DNA from 2 places in the Paenisporosarcina sp. TG-14 genome. Region 1 is predicted to be linked to the other one. Evidence: riboswitches for the same ligand, from Rfam matches in the RefSeq annotation. Region 1 holds a riboswitch; the other holds the start of a gene.

Region 1 (4,962 bases):
ATAATTGGGGCTGAAAAAAGCATACCGGTCTTGACTGCCTTTATGGGTAAGTCCTGAAAGACAACTTCGATTTGATGTTTAACAAAGTCTGCAGATGCAGGGAAAACTCCCTCTACACTAAGTGTATTCTGAGCTGTTAACGCAGTAATCACTGATGTACCGAACACTCCAAGCTCTTGAAATGTCTTTAAATCAGCCTGTATCCCAGCACCTCCACTACTATCTGAGCCAGCTATGGTCATCACGATATTCAATTATTTTCACCTCTAGAAAATTGATGTAAAGAATTTAAGACTTCTATTTGAAATGAGCCAAGAAGTGGAGATAGAACCGCTTGTTCTGACACCTTTTTATAAACTTGTAGTACATCACGTAAGTTTAAAAGAGGTTCTCCTTCTAAAGTTAAGACTGCTGCACAAATTGCACTTAGTAAACAACCTGTTCCTGTTACCTCGGTCATCTGAATGTGACCACCAGTTACCCAGAATCCATTGTCACCATCAGTAACATAATCAGAAGCTCCTGTGACCACCACTATACAGTTCCATTTTTTGGCTACATGCGTGGCAACGGTTGCAATGTCCATCTCACCTTCTCCACTGTCCACGCCTTTTATCTCCCATGAAACACCTGCTATGGTAGCAAGTTCACCCACATTACAGCGCAGTAAATCGAATCGAACACTTTCTAATAGTTCATTTACTACTTGTTGACGAAACTTAGTCGCCCCAACTCCTACTGGATCTAATACAACAGGTGTTCCAAGCTTATTCGCTTTTTTCCCTGCTAGTAACATCGCTTCTTTCGTTCTTATATTGATCGTGCCAATATTAATTAAAAGAGCATTTGCAATCGCGACCATTTCTTCTACTTCTGTAACTTCATCAGCCATGACAGGTGACGCACCAATTGCAAGTAACCCATTCGCTGTAAAGTTCGCCACGACATAGTTCGTCATGCAATGTACGAGAGGCTTTTTTTTACGAATTTGTTTAATAGGCATAGTTCTTTACCTCATCTTGCCAGTTTTCATGTGTCCAAGGCATTTCCCAAAATTTCCACTCGTAGTAGCAACTTTTTTCAAAATGAGCTTTGAACACAGTTTGTTTACCTGGATTTGCTTCTGCGTAACGATTCATCATCGTCTTTTGCACCTCGATTTTTTCTTTATAATCCGGTGCACTATACATCGCAATCCATTCTTCATATAGCTTAACGCCTGGTTTTGCGTCTTTATACTTCTCCCCAATTTCTTGATATAACCATGGACAAGGGAACATGGCAGCAAACGCCTCTTCTACATCTCCGTTATTTGCAGCATTGTACATATGTGATACGTAGTTATAAGCCGCTGGAGCCGGTTTAAAATTTGCTTCCTTTTGTTCAGTTATACCTAGCTCTTTAAAAACCGTTCGATGCAAATCAAGCTCAGCCTCATTGATATGACGAGCCGTTTCTAAAAAGTAAGCAATATCTTCGTTCGTTTCAGCCTTTGTTGCTGCAATTGCTAGCACCTTCGTGTAGTGCTTTAAATAATAAGCGTCTTGCATAATGTAAAACTTAAACTTATCAAGTGGCAGTGTCCCATCGACAAGTCCTTTTACAAATGGATGATTAAAACTTGCTTGCCAATAAAGATCAGTTTCTTTTCGTACTTCTTCACAAAATGTCATCATAAGTCCTCCTTTTTCGGATGGACGCAAGTGCAAAAAACGCTCCTTTGCACGTGGCAAAAGAGCGTTGTAAATGAAACATTGCTCCCTACGTCAGTGTTAACTGTCAGGTTCCAAGGGTCAGGTTTTACCTTCTCAACTAAATAGTCCCCCCGCAATTAAAATATTGAATTAGCAAACAAAAAAGCCCTCCTAAATGGAGAGCTTTAGCACAAAAGAAATACGTCGAAACGCTATGTACTCTGCTCCCTACGTTCGTCTTAACGAACAGGTTCAAAGGGTCAGGTTTTAACCTTCTCAACGCAAATGCGTTCCCCTGCAACTATTTTAATTAATTTCATACTAGCATAATAGAGTGAAAGCGTAAAATGGAAAAGTAACATTTATCAAGTAGATTATGCTTAAATTCTTTTATTTTTAAATATATTTGTCGAAACATTTCCTTTCAATTTACATAGACTTTAGAAAGGAGTGAATTGTTCGTATGCCAATGTTTAATAATGAGCGATTTATTAAAGCTGTCAACATACCTAACCCATTATATCAATCTTTACAGGGGAGATATTTTGTTGGACAAACTGAAACGATTCGTTTCGGAAAAGGAAAAAATGCTTGGGGAGGCTTAATTAACCCCTCTAATTCAGATGTGAATTTATTTGTAAATGCATTTACCGTTACCAACCATTCTAATCAACCTTTTATAGCTGAAATTTGGTTTAATCCAAAACCTCCTGGAAAATCAATGATTTCGGATAAGGTAACACCTGCAAATACAACTCTTTCTCCACTTCCAAAGCCTGAAGTAAATATCGCTTTTGCAGAACTTGTTGAAGGATTTCCGAAGAGAGGGATAAATTCATTTAAGCGAATTGTATCTCCAAAAAGTACTTTGACGAGTGATGAAGATGGAAAATTCATTTTTTCATCAGGCGATTCATTTATTATTTTTTTAGTTTCACCAGATAATGAAATTGTTAAGGCAGATGTTGCATTCGGGTGGTTTGAAATAAGGGAATAGCAACATAAAAAAACTAATAGATTAACTTAGTTATTGTCTTATTGAACTAAAGCATGCTTATATCTTGTATAAATATCTTGGATTTTGTACTTGTGGATGTATGGTTTACTTTATCGTTTCAATTAATGTTTTACTAACAGGTACTTTAGTAAAACAAAACAGTCAAAAAAAATGAGCTTGGAGATACATTTCCAAGCTCACTTAAATAAACCAATAACTTTAACATAGCCTTTTATAATAATGTAATTAATGATTTTACATACTTATTTACTAATGCTTCTTTGTCTTCATCATTTAACTTGTAATAAGGACGCTCGTTAGGAATGATAATATGACTCAGAAAAATTCCTACTAGCTGTCTGGCACATAATTCAGTGTCAGCCTTCTGATTTTTTTGAGTAAAATGGTGATCTAATGCTTTTTTTAACTGTGCATGAATAATCACAGGGAAATCAATATCGGAACTCAAATTGCCTTTCAAACTTTCCGAGATAAGCATCTTAACTAAAGACGCATTTTTGGAAAGTGTCTTCAAGCGATTATCAATTGTTCCTTTAAGAAATTCTTCTGTATTTTCATGATCAGCTAGTTGCATCACCTTGGAATTAAATTGTTTTTCAAGTACATTTTTAATAACTGTTTTAAATAAATTTTGCTTAGTAGAAAACTTCCGAAACAAAGTAACTTCTGCAACGTCTGCTTCTTTGGAAATTTCCTGTGTGGTTGCCTGAAGCCCTTTATTGATGAAAATCTTTACAGCTGCTTGCAAAATTTGTTCAGTTTTATCTTTAATTGACTTCATCCCCCTAATTTACCAGTGTATCCTTTTCTATTCTAGGTTTTGTTTTTACAAAACGATCTAAAATAATCAAGACAGCTGGCATCACGACAATTGTACTGAATAAAGCTAGTGAAATATTGATTAGGGTCATCATACCAAAATTACTCAAGATGACAAAATCTGATACAAGCAAAGCACTAAAGCCACCAATAGTTGTAATGGCTGATGCGAAAATTGATTTTCCAGTTTTTTGGTTTGCTATTCTGATAGCATCGATGCTTGAACTCCCATTTTCACGTTCTTCATAAAATCTTTCCATGATTAAAATGGTGAATTCTGTTCCAATCCCTATAATCAATGCACCTAGCGTCGCCGTTAGAGGTGTATAGCTTATTTCAGCTAAATACATCACGGCTCCTGACCAACCAATGATTAAAGTAATCGGTAACAAAGGAATCAAAGCCTTAATCGGGTGTCGGTAAACTGCAAGTAAACCTAAAAATACAAGGGCCATGCCTAGCAAAGTCATTTTGTATCGCCCAGTTGTCAATCCAGAAACCATTTCGACATCTAACACAGATTTTCCTGTTACCATAGTTTCCATATTATCTGGCTGGTTATCGATAAGGTACTGATTCAAATCATCAATAAAGTTTTTCAACGGCTCAGCTTCCAGATGTTTTATTCCGACAGTGATTACGCCTTTCGTGCCAGACTCGTTAATAAGTAACTTCTGTTGTTGATCTGGAATATCATCCATTAATCCTTCTAACTCTGAGCCTGTTGGGATTTCCCCATCATTCAATTTTTTTAACACTTCTGTAATTGAATTTGACTTAACCACCACTTGTGAAAACTCTTTTTCAATCTCAATTGTTGTTGCATCTACCCAGTTAAGAGAACTTGAGGACAAGATATCCTTACCCTCAAACACGATAGAAACTTGATCGGTTGTACCAACAATATCTCTTAATTTATGAATATCTTTCAGGACTTGGGTATCCTGCGGCATAAATGTCTCGACATCAGTCTCTGCCTTAGCGTCTAAATCGACCCATATCCCAAAACCAGCTGTAATGATGGCTATGAGAATTATCCACCATCTGAGAGCAACCACTTTTTTAGTAATTCCATCAAGAAAATTTTCAATTCGGGAAGATTTAACTGTCTTTTTCGAGCGTTTAATAGAAGCTTCACTTGAGAAAAAGTAATCCCTTGTAAAAAGGAGTGGTATCAATATGAAAACACCGACAATGAAACTAATAATCATACCAATAGTTAACATTTTTCCGAAGTCTTGAATCATAGGGACGGGTGATGTGTATAGAGAAATAAAACCTAGTGAAGTTGCTATTAAAGCTGTCAAGACTGCTGGTACCATTTTCGTAACGGTACGATATAAACTTTTATGTGCGCGACTATTAAATTTTTTATTCAGCTTCATAATGATCCTCACCTTCTTCCATTTCTTCGGTATATCGACTCTGAAA
Region 2 (4,962 bases), on a different contig from region 1:
TACAAAATGTACTAACTCAACTTTATCCCCATTACTAAGTTCGGTTTCTTGGTGTGATGTTTTTTCCAATATCATTTCATTCCATTCAACGATAACTACCTTTTGTTGTAATTCGAAGTGCTGCAAAAGGTTAGCTACTGTTTCCACCGTATTTGGGACTTCTATTTTGTTCCCGTTAATCACTAATTCCATTTGCTTCACTCCTTTTTTATGTTAATTGCCTGACCAAACGATCTACCCGAAAAGGTTCCAAATTTAGTGATGTTGGTTTACCTTCAACCAAGTCGGCGATAACCTCACCAGTTATAGGAGAAAGTAATATTCCATTTCTAAAATGCCCTGTTGCAATAAATAAACCTTTGTATATAGGGTGTTCTCCTAAGTACGGAAGCCCATCAGCGGTTTGCGGTCGAATGCCAGCCCATGCCCGCTCCCATTCTGCTTCAACAATGGACGGCATCAGTTTTTTTGCTTGTTCCATCAGTATGGATATTCCCTCTACCGTAACTTTTTTGCAAAATGTTCTTGGCTTTAAAGTTGCACCGACAATGATTCTTCCCCCCTTCTTAGGGACAAGGTAGCAACCATGCGAAAATACTGTAGTCGTTAGTATTTGACTATGTGTAACAACAGAAAAACATTCACCCTTCACAGGATAGGTATCTAGCTGTAAGCCTGTTTTTGAAAGTAACTTCCTACTCCAAGCACCACCTGCAACAATGACATTTTCACTATTAAAATTTCCTTCATTCGTTACAACACCCGAGACCTTCCCTTTTGACAGCTGAAAGTAATATACTTCCACGAATTCCTTTATTACTACACCACGTGCTGCTGCAGACTTTAAAAACCCTAAAGTTAACTGAGTAGCTTCTACTTGCCCATCTTTTTCAAGATGCATTGCTCCTGTAATCGCATCAGACAATACTGGCTCTTTCCTTCTTACCTCTTTACCTGTCATCCAATCGGCTTGCTCTCCACTTTGTCGTTGGATAGCAATGACTCGCTTATATTCCTGCTGTTGCTGTTCGTTTAAGGCAACCTTCAACATGCCTTTATTTATAAGTTCTATATCTATTCCACTCGTCTCTTTTATCTCGCCAGCTAGTTGGGTAAACATCGCTCTACTTTTTCTAGCTAATTGAAAAAGTGATCCTTGTCCATCCATTTCTGCTTGAGCACCCAGCATCCCAGCAGCAGCTCCAGAGGCTTTACTAGCAAGTCGTTCTTTTTCCAGCAAAAGGACTTTACCCCCTCGTTTTGCAAGGTTATACGCAATGGCTCCCCCGATTACTCCGCCTCCTACTACGATTGCATCATAAACATATCTCATCAAAAATCCCCTTCTCCCATAAAAATATTTAAGTACAATTCAGTTGTTAAGTAGATAGATTTTGATAATATTCTTTTACTGCTGCTAAAGGATTTTCTGCTTCTAAGACCCCAGACATCACAGCAATTCCCTGTGCACCTGCATCGATGACTCCTCTAATATTTGTAGGTTTTATACCACCTATTGCTAATACTGGTATCAAAACATGATGAGCTACGAGTTCTAATTGATTTAAACCCTTAGATACTAATCCTGGCTTCGATTGTGTGGGAAAAATATGTCCGAAAATAACATAATCTGCTCCTAGTTCTTGTGCAGTTAGACCCTCGTCAATTGAATGCACAGAACATCCAACTCTCAAGCTTGTAAACTGTTTTTTAACAATTTCTACAGGTAAAGAATGATAGGCTAGTTGGGCTCCTGCTACTTTTGAAGCAAAGGCAACATCTACTCGATCATTGATTATTATTTTAGAAAGAGGCACTTTCTGGTCTGTTAATAAATTCACTATTTCGTAAATCTCATTGGCCGTTTTAGCCTTTTCACGAATATGAATGGCATCGATATATGGATGGATCTGACCTACAATTTCCGCTAATTTCTGAGGTTCCTGTTTCCCAGTGGATATGACATGTAATTCTGCATTTTTCATTCCAACTATCCTCCTCATTTTTGAAAGCAAAGATGATACCCTTAATATCTATAATTCCAGAAATCAAAAAACCACCCCGGCGTTGGAGTGGTTTGTTATTATATGTATAGACTATAACTACATTTCCACTTCCCTACGCCAGTTCTAATTAGATCAGGTTCAAAGGGTCTGGACTTTCTCCATCTCAGTCTTTAAAGACTCCCCTAGTGTATTTATATTCAATTGTATGAGACTGTTACAAAATATTAATTCATTTTCTATGATTTTCTATGTGAATTTTAATGCTCCTTTTCGGACCGGCCATTCCTCTAAATTGTAAGCCATTTCCCAAAATGAATATTCGTAATGACTACTAATGATAAAATGTTCTTTCATTTGCTCACGGTCATCTTCTGTTAGCTTTTCGGCAATCTTGTCTAGTCTATTAATTTGTTCCTCGACTAATGTTCTAAAACCTTCTCCACCATATGCTGCAATCCATTCTTGGTAAATTGGTTCTTTAGGGGAACACGTCTGCAGTTTCTCCCCAATTTCATAGTAAAGCCAGTAGCATGGTAATATTGCTGCGATAATATCACCTAAATGTCCTTGATATGCCACACGATACATATGGGATGTATATGCATAAGCAGTAGGTGACGGCTTGAAGTTTGCTTGTTCTGCTTCAGTAATTCCAAGACGACGTGAAAAGTTTCGATGTAAAGACAATTCTGCTTCATATGTTCCCTGTGCATGAGATGCTAATCTACTTGTAGTGTCAAGATCCTTTGCCCTTGCAGCACCTAAAGCTTGAACCCTTGCAAAATGGGACAAATAATAAGAATCCTGCATGACGTAATACCTGAAACTTTCTAAAGACAATGTACCATCCCCAATTCCTGTTACAAACGGATGATGAAAGCTTGCTTCCCAAATGTAATCGGATTCCTCTCTTAAAAGCTTAGAAAATGTCATGAATACTTCCTCCTCAATAATTTTACTCGAATAGTAACCTATCCCTGATTTATAAGAAAAGCGTAAAGCTCCACACTAGCTCGAATTAAGAAAATACTCTTAAAAATATATACTTTCACATATTTTTGCATATAAAAAACCACTTTCTTAACAATCATAAGAAAGTGGTTGTATCGGAAAAATAGGTAGAAACGTATTGCTCCGCAACTCCACTTTCCTACGCTGGTGTAAACCAGATCAGGTTCTAAGGGTCTTAAAGTATTACTTTAATCTCAACCTTTATTAGTAAGTAAATAATTTCTATTTACTTATAGAAAGGTCCCCCTAGTGGAAGATATTACTATTCAATTGTTCGTAACCATCATAACATGTTTTGGTTTCTTTTCCATTCTAATATGTCATGAAACGATTGAATTAATATTCTATGAGTTTATTTTTCTATTCTTAACTACTATCTCACCTCGAATCACTCTATGTCCACTACTGCTCATACCTGTTACTTCTACCTTAACTTCAGCAACACATTTCTCTTTGACAACGCCTGTTAATTCCACTCCGTCTCCAACCTGCAGAGGTGCAAGAAACATGACATTCATTTGTTGTATCAGTAAGTGGGCATTCATATAAGACGACAGTATTCGACCTGTGAAACCCATAGTGAGCATTCCATGAACGATGGGCTGATCAAATCCCTTTTGTTGTGCAGCATCTTGGTCTACATGTATTGGATTGAAATCTTTTGAAACTTCTGCATATCTTGTAATCCAAATTGAAGGAACGTTTTTGATTGAGATCGTCTCGAGTGAATGACCAACTTCTAAAGCAAATAACGTATTCACTTTTTCATCTCCCCAATTAGTGTAGAGTTTGAAGTGAAGATGACTTTACCTCTTTCATTTTCACCAACTAGTTCATTATCCAAAATAAGGAATGAGCGTTTGGATTTAACCGACTTTAACGTGATCATACACGTATAAGTTTGGCCCGCCATCACTGGTTCACTATAGTTAATCGATTGATATTTATGAATAAAAGAGTCACCTCCATTCATCCAAGGTACTTTAATATATTGCCAAAAAATCATAGGCATGCAGGGTGGTGCTGGAATATCGGCGTACCCTTTATTAATAGCTTCTTTGTAATTGAAAAAAAGCGATTCGGTTTCTTCGATTGAACGTGCATAATCAGCAATCATTTCTCTGGTGACTGCTACTTTAAAGGGAGTGGTTGTAAATCCTTCATAGGAATAGTAATCCATTTCATTCTTCCTCCATATATTTTTCAAATAAGGTTGCTATTCCAAGTCCGCCACCTATCCCGATTGTGGCAATACCATAGCGACATTGAATAGACTTCATTTCAGAATAAAGTCGAGTAACAAGAATTGCTCCAGAAGCTCCATATGGATGACCATAAGCAATTGCTCCCCCACCTTTATTAAGTCTTTCATAAGGGATTTGAAGTGATTTTGCAGAAGCCACAACTTGGGCTGAGAAAGCTTCATTTAATTCGACAATATCAATCTCGTCCATAGTTAATTGAGATTGTAAAAGGAGTCTTTTCACTGCTAGAACTGGTCCAATACCAGGCGTATTCGGATCGACACCTACTGTAACTGCATCTTTAAATTTCAGCTGTATCGAAAGTCCAAGTTCTTTTGCTTTTTTTTCAGAAAGAATGAGCGATAACGCAGCACCATCATTGAGCCCACACGAATTTGCGGCTGTTACAGTACCTGTTTCTATGAAAATAGGTCGTGCTCGTTGAATGAGTTTTTGATAATTCATACCTGGTTTTAATGCTTCATCTCGGTCAAAAGGAACAATTGAAATCTGTTCACTAACAAATCGATTTTTATGTAAAGAGTCATACGCTCTCTCATAACTTAACGCTGCGAAGGTATCTTGTTCATCTCTAGTTACTCCATATTTTTCTGCTACATTTTCAGCACCGATTCCCATGTCAGGGTCTCCGATTGAATCCGGCGAAAAACGAGCTCGCTTTGGAAAAGTCGACAAACTTG

What was found. Region 1 has a riboswitch for thiamine pyrophosphate ahead of tenA (thiaminase II). Riboswitches for the same ligand answer to the same signal wherever they lie in the genome.
Region 2: another riboswitch for thiamine pyrophosphate. It lies ahead of tenI (thiazole tautomerase TenI); the one in region 1 lies ahead of tenA (thiaminase II).

The regions. Positions count from the first base shown of each region.
Region 1 covers NZ_AMGD01000006.1:64,517-69,478, reverse strand. The annotation lists gene thiD (bifunctional hydroxymethylpyrimidine kinase/phosphomethylpyrimidine kinase) at 1-254, opposite strand, end outside; gene thiM (hydroxyethylthiazole kinase) at 251-1,003, opposite strand; gene tenA (thiaminase II) at 993-1,673, opposite strand; TPP riboswitch at 1,742-1,837, opposite strand; TPP riboswitch at 1,903-2,001, opposite strand; gene C406_RS0102945 (DUF6143 family protein) at 2,158-2,691, shown strand; gene C406_RS0102940 (TetR/AcrR family transcriptional regulator) at 2,924-3,493, opposite strand; gene C406_RS0102935 (efflux RND transporter permease subunit) at 3,498-4,916, opposite strand; gene C406_RS0102930 (MMPL family transporter) at 4,903-4,962, opposite strand, start outside.
Region 2 covers NZ_AMGD01000033.1:32,607-37,568, forward strand. The annotation lists gene thiS (sulfur carrier protein ThiS) at 1-192, opposite strand, end outside; gene thiO (glycine oxidase ThiO) at 209-1,333, opposite strand; gene tenI (thiazole tautomerase TenI) at 1,380-1,985, opposite strand; TPP riboswitch at 2,099-2,200, opposite strand; gene tenA (thiaminase II) at 2,253-2,939, opposite strand; TPP riboswitch at 3,137-3,275, opposite strand; gene C406_RS0111150 (MaoC/PaaZ C-terminal domain-containing protein) at 3,362-3,778, opposite strand; gene C406_RS0111155 (FAS1-like dehydratase domain-containing protein) at 3,775-4,197, opposite strand; gene C406_RS0111160 (acetyl-CoA C-acyltransferase) at 4,199-4,962, opposite strand, start outside.